Linked DNA regions of Siphonobacter curvatus. The protein of the gene in region 2 interacts with the protein of the main gene of each other region in a pairwise test. Links are inferred from orthologs where the notes say so. Each region holds a gene or a part of one and is shown on either strand. Other genes may lie near its edges.

Region 1 (4,298 bases), 1.6 Mb from region 2 along the record:
AGTCAAAAAAAAGAACGATAAATAAAAAACAAGAGAAAATGCTTTCATAAAAATGTTAAGGTAAAAGTGAGGGTTTTGTACAAAAGTCCTTATAAGATTATATTCTTAAGAATTCAGTTCATTTATAGAGTATAGATATCAACAACATAAGGTTATCAAAAACCAAAATTTATTTTTTTCCTCTTTTTGAGGATCCCTTGCTTTATAGGCGTTTAGGTTAAGCAACACAATGAACAGCAATCAAAAAGTAGCTTAAACAAAAAGACCCACCAACCAAAGCCAGTGGGTCTTTCCTTTATACTAAAAACACTTAATTCAACCGAAAACTGTTCTTTCCCACCAACTGCTCCAACCCCTTAATCAAATCATTCGAAACGTTGATTTTATTAAAGCGACTTTGCAGCGTTACTTCTACCGGACTTTCCGAGTCTTTGAGTTTCACGAATAAGTTACAGGTGCCCGGATTCTGCTTGAACAACTCGCTCAGACTGGCTACCAATTCGCCGCTGACTTCCTGTAAGTTAATCTCCAGACTCAACTGCTTACACATCTTCTCCCGTACTTCGGGCAGAAGCTGAATCTGGGTCGCCTTGAACTCGTACTGGCCCTGGTTCCGCCAGCTGGGTTGTAGTTTTCCCCGAATGTACAGGAAACGATCCTGGGCTACATACTGACCCATTTTGACGTAATCGTCGCCAAACAGGGCCAGTTCCATGCTTCCGGCGTAATCTTCAATCGTAAACAGACAGAAGGGATTACCATTCTTGGCGTATCGTTCCTGATACTTGGTCACGATTCCGGCAATGCGGACGTCGCGGTTGTACCAGTTTTTTTCCTCTTCCGAATCGCGGAAACGGTCGAGCGTAATATCGCAGAAGTTATCCAGCTCAATCCGGAACTCATCCAGCGGGTGACCGGAAATGTATACGCCAATCACATCGCGTTCCTGGTTGAGTTCGATCATCCGGGCCCAGGGCTCCGTCGACGGTACGCGGGGAGCCATCATGTTGGCTCCGCCGCCCCCACTCATCGCTCCGAAAAGGGACACCTGAGCGGCGGCTTTTTCTTCGTGGTGTTTGTTGGCGTATCGAATCAGTGTTTCAATAAACGTACCCGTTCCCGTATCGGCAAAAAACGCCGCCCGGTTAATGCCAAAGCTGTCGAAGGCACCGGCGTAGGCCAGCGATTCCAGCGTTTTCTTGTTCACCGTACGCAGGTTGATCCGCGTAACGAAATCAAAAATATCCTGGTACGGACCATTGGCATTTCGTTCCTGAATGATGCTATCCACGGCCGCATCGCCCGTACCCTTGATTCCACCCAGGCCAAACCGAATCTGCTTCTTCTTATTAACGTTGAATTCCTTGATGGATTCGTTCACGTCAGGGCCTAATACGTCGAGACCCATCCGGCGGGTTTCCTCCATGAAGAGCGTAATCTTTTTGATGTCGCCCAGCTCGTTGGTTAAGTTGGCCGCCATGTACTCTTCCGGATAGTGGGCCTTCAGGTAGGCTGTTTGGTAGGCTACGAACGCGTAACAGGTCGAATGCGACTTGTTGAAGGCGTACTGAGCGAAGGCTTCCCAGTCGGTCCAGACCTTTTCGAGTTTTTTGGCATCCAGGCCTTTGGCTACGGCTCCTTCCATGAATTTGCCCTTCATCTTATCCAGCGTCGCCCGGTCTTTCTTACCCATGGCCTTCCGCAGTACGTCGGCGTCCCCTTTGGAGAAGCCCGCCAGTTTCTGCGACAGCAACATTACCTGCTCCTGGTACACCGTGATTCCGTAGGTATCGGCCAGGTATTCTTCCATTTCGGGAAGGTCATACACAACGGGTTTACGTCCGTGTTTCCGATCAATAAATTCAGGAATGTACTGAATTGGGCCGGGTCGGTACAGGGCGTTCATGGCAATAAGGTCCTCAAACCGCGTGGGTTTTAGTTCCTTCATGTACTTCTGCATCCCCGGACTTTCGTACTGGAAGATCGCGTAGGTTTCACCGCGTTGGAATAGCTCGTAGGTCTTGGCGTCATCCAGCGGTAAGGTATCCAGATCAATCTCAACGCCGTGGTTTTGCTTAATCAGAGCCAGAGCGTTTTTCAGGATCGTCAGCGTGGACAATCCCAAAAAGTCCATCTTGATTACCCCGGCATCCTCAATTACTTTCCCTTCAAACTGGGTAATAAACCAGTCCGAATCTTTCGAGGTACACACGGGAATAATCTCCGTCAAATCCATCGGAGCAATGATGATCCCCGCCGCGTGGATACCCGTACCCCGAACGGAACCTTCCAGTTTCAGGGCTTCGGTTAGCACCTTTCCGGCGACGGTATTGGATTTCATCGTATCCCGCAACTTCTGGATATTCTGAATCTCCTCGCCGCCCCAGCCTTCTTTATCCTTCACGCCGCCGGGTCCGTCGATGGGAGCCAGCAGGACGCGTTGCAGGTTCAGATCCAGGGGTTTTTCCGGAATCAGTTTAGTCAGGATATTCGTCTCATCCAGCGGTAAATCCAGTACCCTGCCTACGTCTTTAATGGCCGATTTGGCTTTCATCCCCGTGTAACTCACAATCTGGGCTACCTGATTACGACCGTATTTTTCGACGACGTAATCAATGACTTTCTGACGACCGGCATCGTCAAAGTCCGTATCAATATCGGGCATGGATTTCCGGTCAGGGTTCAGGAAACGCTCGAACAGCAGATTGTACTTAATCGGATCAATGTTCGTAATCCCGATGCAGTACGCCACCGCTGAACCCGCCGCCGAGCCCCGGCCCGGTCCGACGAATACGCCAATGTCGCGCCCCGCCTTGATGAAGTCCATTACAATCAGGAAGTACCCGGCGAAGCCCATCGTTTTGATGGTATGCAGCTCGAAGTTGAGGCGTTCCTCGGCTTCGGGCGAGATGGTTTCGTAGCGTTGGCGGGCTCCTTCAAACGTCAGGTGACGCAGGTATTCCCACTGGTTCAGGGTATCATCGGCGTGTACCTTGAATTCGTTGGGAATGGGGAAGTTGGGCAGCAGAATGTCTTTCTTCAGTTTCGGATCGAAACACTTATCGACAATCTCCTGGGTATTGTCCAGGCCTTCGGGAATGTGTCCCCAGACCTGCAACATTTCGTTCTTTGTCTTGAAATAAAACTGATCGTTGTAAAAGGCAAACCGCGAGCCGCGGGGCATGGCCTCGTCATCCGAGAAGTCCTTGGCCGAGGGCGTACTCTGCTTTTCACCGGTGTTGACGCACAGCAAAATGTCGTGGGCGTTGGCATCCTGCTGATCTACGTAGTGACTATCGTTGGAAACAATCACCTTTACGTTATGCTTGCGGGCAAACTTGAGTAGCACCTCATTGACCCGCTTCTGATCGGGGATTTCGTGATCCTGCAGTTCGACGTAGAAGTCTTCGCCGAAGATATTCAACCACCACAGAAACTCCTTTTCACCTTCCTCTTCGCCCTTCCGCAGAATGGCTTTCGGTACGCTGGCTCCAATACAGCAGGTCGTGGCAATGAGGCCTTCGTGGTATTGCTCGATCAGGGTTTTATCGATACGAGGGTACTTGCCGTACATGCCTTCAATAAAGCCCAGCGAGCAGAGTTTGACCAGATTTCGGTAGCCCGTTTCATTCTTAGCCAGCATCAGCTGGTGATACCGAACGTCTTTCTTTTCCTTGGTAAACTTCCGCTCATGCCGATCCTGTACCACGTAAAATTCACAGCCTACAATAGGTTTTACCCCGTGTTTTCCGGCTTCGGCCACGAATTTGAACACGCCGAACATATTACCGTGGTCGGTAATGGCTACTGCCGAATGTCCGTCCGCCTTGGCTTTCTTGAACATACCGCCAATGTCAGCGGCACCATCGAGCAGGGAAAATTTGGTATGGCAGTGAAGATGGGAAAAATGCATAGTAACGGGGCTCTCTATCCTACAACAAAATCAAACTTGAAGATACGATGAAAAACGTAGGAGGGCAAGTTAGGTTCCAGCGGGAGACGTTTTTCCGTGAAAGTTTAATCATGCGTGATAACCAATATCAATACCGGTGGATAACTAAATAGATATCACTTATTAGAACCTATATTGATATAAATTCATGGCTTTATCATCCAAGTATGCTTCATTGTCGCTTAAACATCCCATACATTTAAGCAAGCACCTCTTTTCCTTTTGTAAGGATATTTATTACACTGGCAAAATGGTGGAGTTGATGTCTTTTATTGTTTGGGAAGTGGCTCATGTACTAAAACTTAACCGTCGTAAAAAGTACCTTGCCTTTAGCTCTCGTACACCT
Region 2 (2,963 bases):
TTTTTTTCAAAAAAATATTAGTCTACTTATTCTATAGAGTATAAATTATAATATATCTTTGTATCCGTAATCAAAGACCCATTATCAAACTTTAAACCTTCCAAACCTTAAACGTTTTCAGATCAATTATTCAACACGGGCTGTGTGGTCGAGTGGAGAGGCAGAGGCCTGCAAAGCCTCCGACGCGGGTTCGACTCCCGCCGCAGCCACTACATCAAGCTTAATCCCCACGAGAACATGCTGTACGAAATTGAAGATGAATCAGGTGTAATTACTGCGGTACAAGTAAAGCCACTACCCCATCGCCGTCCGGAACGGGTTCTTCCTTTAAACCAGGGTCATACGGCTCCTTCTTTTCAGCTGAAAGCCAGCTCCGGTGTCTGGAACGCAACCCTCGCCGACCGGTTTCAAACGCAATCCGAACTGACCCTGGGAGAGTTAGTTCAGCATCGTCCGCTAGTGTTGAGTTTTTATTGCCCCTGCTGGAATGCCTATGCGACTTCGCACTTGAGCTTTTTGCAGGCTTTGCATCAAAATATTCGGGGTTTGGGTGGCGATCTGCTCGTCTTATCCAACGAGCCCGCTCCGATGCTCCAGCAACTCGCCGATTCGAAGGATTTGGATTTTAATCTGGCCTATGATCGGTATAACCAGATTGCCCGGAGTTTTGGGGTGTATTCAGACTCCCATCCGCTGTGGGAACGCGTGTCGGGCATTTCCGATGACGCTTATATCCCAGCCGTGTACGTCATTAATCGGCAGCGGCAAATCGTGTTTGATTTCATTGATGAAAATCTGACGAATACTTGCAACAGCCGTGCGTTACTGACGGCCCTGTACGACAATCGTTAGGATTCGATATAGTCCCTTTGGGGCAAGAGTTTAAGTAAGTGTGTATGCAATCAAGGTGAAAAATGCCGCTGGATTTTCCGGAGGCATTTTTAGTTTTTCGGGCCTTCCTTCCTCAGCGAATAGTACACTTATGAATGAAAAAAAAGCGGTCCGTGTACTACAGACCGCTGTACTTTTAAAAGGAATCAAATCAGCTCACAAAGCCGGGCCACTGGCACAGGCGTTCGGCAGCTTTTTCTAACGTCTCTTCGTCTTTGGCAAAGCAGAATCGCAGCAACTTATGGTCGTTTTTCTGATGAAAAAACACGGACGTCGGAATGGAAGCTACGCCAATTTCTTTGGTCAGCCGCACCGCTAGTTCATAGTCCGGCACTTTGGTTTGATAAGATAAATTCTGGAAAAACGTTCCCTGCGAAGGTTTCCATTGAAACGTCGATCCGGCCAGTTGTCGCAGGAAAAAGTCCCGCTTCTGCTGATAAAAAGCCGCCACGGATTTGTAGTGCTCGGGTTCATTGAGATACTCAGCCAAGGCGTACTGGATGGGTGTCACCGTACTAAAGGTCAAATACTGATGCACTTTACGAAACTCCGTACTCAGCTCAGCCGGAGCCAGGCAGTACCCTACTTTCCAGCCCGTTACGTGAAAAGTTTTCCCAAAGGACCCACACACAAACGTACGCTCCCGCAATTGCGGATGCTGAGCCAGCGATACGTGGTTATAAGTATCGAAGGTGATGTGTTCATAGACTTCATCGGCAACCACCCAGATGTCGCGGTACTGAATGAGTGCAGCCAGCTGATCCAGGTCATTACGAGTCCAGACATAGCCCGTTGGATTGTGAGGCGTATTTACAATGATCAGTCGCGTACGGTCAGTGATCTTGCGGCGTACGTCTTCCCAGTCGACCGCAAAATCAGGAGCGTCCAGGGTGACAAAGACGGGCGTTCCGCCATTGAGTTCGATGGCGGGAACGTAACTATCGTACGCCGGTTCGAATACCAGTACCTCATCACCCGGGCGTACCACCGCCGTGATGGCCGCGAACAGAGCCTCAGTAGCTCCCGATGTGATGGTGATTTCCCGTTCCGGATGATACCCTTGTCCGTATTGGACTTCCGTTTTACGAGCCAGGGCCTCCCGGAGGGGCTGTACGCCCGTCATGGGAGCGTATTGATTGAATCCTTTTCGTAGATACTTTTCGACCAGTGCCAGTAAGGCGGGTGACCCGTCGAAACCCGGAAATCCCTGCGATAAATTCAGGGCACCGTGTTCGGCGGCCAGTTGGGACATGGTCGTAAAAATAGTGGTACCGACTTTCGGCAATTTGGTTGTCAGGGAAGAAACAAGGGACATACTACGTTCTATTTACCGCAAGTTTAGCGGCTAGCTCGGCACTGGTGCTGTCTTCCGCGTAAACGCCGTAGGGACTGATCAACGTACCTTTCTGGCCGCCGTGTGATTCGATTGCGTATACAATGAGATTGTCATCCGGATCGGACATGCCTTCCAGACGAACCGTTTCTACAATTTCAAAGTCTTCGGGTTGCAGGCGTAGACTTTCCTGCGGACAGTGCAGAGCATCCGTTTCCAGATTAAAATCCAACGTGTAGCCCTGATTTTTTAGCCGATTGAGTACGTCTACGAGGGTTTGTTCGGTAGGTTGTGCCATGGTAGGTTTACGTTACATGAAGAACTCCGGGCAAGTTAAGACTTTACCCGGAGTTCCTGTTTTCGAACCTCGGTTATCTCGCTTCATTGTACACCCAATGCACGTATTGACGGCGGAGGTAATTCGACGTAAAGAGAATCACTACACTGGCCAGATTCAGCGTCAGTAGCCACCAGGGGTTATTAGTCAGGGCGTACGCAGTCAGGATTAGACTGCATAAGCGGGCGTATTCCAAGTACAACACCCAGGTTTTCTTTTCCAGAATTGCTCCGATATTAATTAGGCTCAGTACAATGAAAACCCCTCCCCCCGCTTGTAACGGTAAGGGCCAGTACTGGTCCCAGAGAATCAGAAAGAATAGTAGTAGGGATACGACAACCAGCTGCCCAAGAATATAGCTCCGCATCCGATGACTTACCACTACTTCGGGATGCTGGGCAA
Region 3 (3,043 bases), on a different replicon or contig from region 2:
GGCGTAAATCAATACGAAAATAATGACGATTGCCACTAGCATATGGAGCGTAATGATCAAAGGCTTCAATTCGGTGGAAACCACTTTGGCTCCTAACCAGCCTTGAAAACCCATTAATACAAAGCTCACCAGCGAAAGCCAGAACAGCGAACGGTCTTTATTCCAGTATTTGAGTGACGTCAATAACGTAGCAAATACAAAAAGGCCCGCTAGTACGCCTACAAGTCGGTTTATGTATTCAGTCCAGGTTTTCACTGGATTAAACAGCACCTCCCCTTTGAGTTTGGCACCAAAGATTTCCTGATAATTTGCGGGTAATTGAGAGATATCCGTAGGTGGTACCCAAGTTCCGAAACATCGGGGCCAGTCGGGACAACCCATACCCGCTCCCGTACTTCGCACCACGCCACCTGCTACGACTACTAAGTACACAACAACAATCGTAGCAATGCCTAATTTTCTAAAGTTCATAGCGGCACGCTTGCTTCTACTAGGCAACAAAGATACAATCGAAATTATTCCCCCGATAAAAAGATTTCAATCCGTTGATTGGCTTGAATGCTAGAACGCATAAAAAAGAAAGGGCTCTGGAAGGAGCCCTTTCTTTTTTATGCGTTTGGTCAGCTACCGAATTAATGACCACCTGATTTGGCAGACACTTCTTTCTGGAAGACATGTAATTCTTCAATAGCTTTCTCTAAAGCAATTTGCTCCGTTTCTTCCGGTAAGTTAGACTCGGGCGTTGAAGAGAAAGGTACCGTTTGAGGAATATAGTCTTCTACTGCACCTGGTTTTGAATAATCGTAAGGCCAACGATATACGGCAGGGATAGGTCCTTCCCAGTTACCGTGACCCGGTACCACAGGAGCCGTCCATTCGATCGTGTTCGAACGCCAGGGGTTTTGTACGGACTTCTTACCCTTAAACATAGAGTAGAAGAAGTTCCAGGCAAAGAGACCCTGTGAAGCGAACGTAACGATAGCTGCTACACTGATGAACATGTTCAAATCAGCAAAAGAGTTCGTTAGATCGTACGTTGAGAACGAATAGTAACGACGGGGGAAACCGGCGATACCGATGTAGTGCATGGGGAAAAACACGCAGAATACCCCGATGAATGTAAGCCAGAAGTGAATGTAACCCAGCGTATCATTCATCATACGGCCATACATTTTAGGGAACCAGTGGTATACCCCAGCCATCAGTCCAAAGAAGGAGGCAGAACCCATTACTAAGTGGAAGTGAGCCACTACAAAGTACGTATCGTGTAATTGGATATCCAGAGCGGCATTACCCAAGATAATACCCGTAACCCCACCCGCAACGAAAAGCGATACCAGACCGATGGAGAACAACATAGCCGGTGTAAAGACGATGTTACCTTTCCACAGCGTAGTGATGTAGTTAAAGGCTTTTACAGCAGAGGGCACCGCAATGATCAGCGTCAGGAACATAAACACCGAACCCAGGAAGGGGTTCATACCCGATACGAACATGTGGTGAGCCCATACGATAAAGGCCAGTAAGGTAATTCCTAACATCGAACCAATCATGGCTCGGTAACCGAAGATAGGCTTACGAGAGTTCGTAGCAATAACTTCAGAAGTAATACCCAAGGCTGGTAATAATACGATGTATACTTCAGGGTGACCCAGGAACCAGAACAAGTGCTGGAACAGAATGGCCGATCCACCTTGCTGAGGCAACGCTTCACCACCGATGTAGATTTCAGAGATGTAGAAGCTCGTACCGAAGCTACGGTCAAAAATCAATAACAGAGCTGCCGCTAACAGTACAGGGAATGAAAGCAGACCCAATACGGCAGTCAAGAAGAATGACCAAATCGTCAGCGGAAGCTTGCTAAAAGACATACCCCGCGTACGCAGGTTGATAATCGTCGTGATGTAGTTCAAACCTCCCATCAACTGAGAAACAATGAACAAAGCCATCGAAATCAACCAAAGCGTCATCCCCATTCCTGAGCCATTAGAAGCCGTTGGAATAGCCGATAAAGGCGGATAAATTACCCAACCCCCGGCAGCTGGTCCCGTTGAAATAAACAGGGAAGCAAACATGATCAAACCAGCGACTAGGAAGAACCAGAACGAAAGCATGTTCAGGAATCCGGAAGCCATATCACGTGCTCCAATTTGTAAAGGAATCAAGAAGTTCGAGAACGTACCACTCAAACCTGCCGTCAGTACGAAGAATACCATGATGGTACCGTGCATCGTAACTAAAGCCAGATAGAATTCTGTTTCCAGTTTTCCTTCTGCATTGATCCAGTTGCCTAAAAGCCACCGCAGTCCATCCAGTTTCAAATCAGGAAAACCTAATTGAAGACGGAACAGAATGGAAAGCAATCCACCAATGAATGCCCAGATAATACCCGTTACCAGATACTGTTTGGCAATCATTTTATGGTCTTCCGAGAAGACGTACTTCTGGATGAAAGTTTGCTCGTGATGCTCATGCTCGTGCTCATGAACGTCATGAACGTCGTGATGATCGTCGTGAGTCAGTGCCATATCTTCTTTTTTAGTTTTTAAGATGCAAAATTAACGTAGGGAAGCAGTAGCACCCGAAGCAGCGGCCGTACTATCAGCCGGAGCTGCTTCTCCTTCAGGGGCAGACTCACCCGCGGGAGCTTCTTCAGCCGACTCCGTATACTTCATTGCTTTTGCTTTCAAACGAGCCGGTACACGATCCAAATAGCTAGTATTGGTAGCCAAGAAAGATTTCTGGGTTTTCAACCAAGCTTTGAAGTCGTCTTCTTCCAATACCACTACGTTCATTTTCATAGAGAAGTGACCCTGGCCACAAATCTCCGTACAGTTGAGACGATACTCGAATTTAGGATCGTTCGTCTCGGCTTTCATCTCGTCCGTTGTTTTCGTTGCCGTAAACCAGAATTTGGTAGGCATACCTGGCACCGCATCCATTTTCACCCGTAAGTGAGGAAGGAACACGCTGTGCAGTACGTCACGTGCACGAATTTTCAATAATACCGGCACCCCTTTGGGGAGGTACAAGGTATTGCTGA

What was found.
Region 1: the proteins of C5O19_RS08415 (region 2) and dnaE interact in binary tests that used the Escherichia coli proteins (3 or more experiments, as listed by UniProt). The link is inferred for Siphonobacter curvatus from one-to-one orthologs.
Region 3: the proteins of C5O19_RS08415 (region 2) and C5O19_RS23080 interact in binary tests that used the Escherichia coli proteins (3 or more experiments, as listed by UniProt). The link is inferred for Siphonobacter curvatus from one-to-one orthologs.

The regions. Positions count from the first base shown.
Region 1 is NZ_PTRA01000001.1:3,688,342-3,692,639, forward strand. The notes cover bases 111-4,252. They hold dnaE (DNA polymerase III subunit alpha), read right to left. Parts: upstream 3,914-4,252; coding sequence 311-3,913; downstream 111-310. Other genes in these bases: C5O19_RS15285 (beta propeller repeat protein), read left to right, coding at 4,215-4,252. Also shown: C5O19_RS15275 (SH3 domain-containing protein), read right to left, coding at 1-48; more of C5O19_RS15285, read left to right, coding at 4,253-4,298. UniProt on the Escherichia coli protein: DNA polymerase III is a complex, multichain enzyme responsible for most of the replicative synthesis in bacteria. This DNA polymerase also exhibits 3' to 5' exonuclease activity. The alpha chain is the DNA polymerase catalytic subunit.
Region 2 is NZ_PTRA01000001.1:2,055,123-2,058,085, reverse strand. The notes cover bases 125-2,931. They hold C5O19_RS08415 (methionine aminotransferase), read right to left. Parts: upstream 2,207-2,931; coding sequence 1,043-2,206; downstream 125-1,042. Other genes in these bases: C5O19_RS08405 (sterol desaturase family protein), read right to left, coding at 2,596-2,931; C5O19_RS08410 (phosphoribosylpyrophosphate synthetase), read right to left, coding at 2,208-2,522; C5O19_RS08420 (redoxin domain-containing protein), read left to right, coding at 238-852. In the rest of the region: more of C5O19_RS08405, read right to left, coding at 2,932-2,963. UniProt on the Escherichia coli protein: Shows aminotransferase activity with methionine and histidine as substrates, and to a lesser extent also with phenylalanine.
Region 3 is NZ_PTRA01000007.1:55,435-58,477, forward strand. What follows is about bases 81-2,967. They hold C5O19_RS23080 (cytochrome c oxidase subunit I), read right to left. Parts: upstream 2,529-2,967; coding sequence 633-2,528; downstream 81-632. Other genes in these bases: C5O19_RS23075 (COX15/CtaA family protein), read right to left, coding at 81-471; C5O19_RS23085 (cytochrome c oxidase subunit II), read right to left, coding at 2,559-2,967. In the rest of the region: more of C5O19_RS23075, read right to left, coding at 1-80; more of C5O19_RS23085, read right to left, coding at 2,968-3,043. UniProt on the Escherichia coli protein: Cytochrome bo(3) ubiquinol oxidase is the terminal enzyme in the aerobic respiratory chain of E.coli that predominates when cells are grown at high aeration.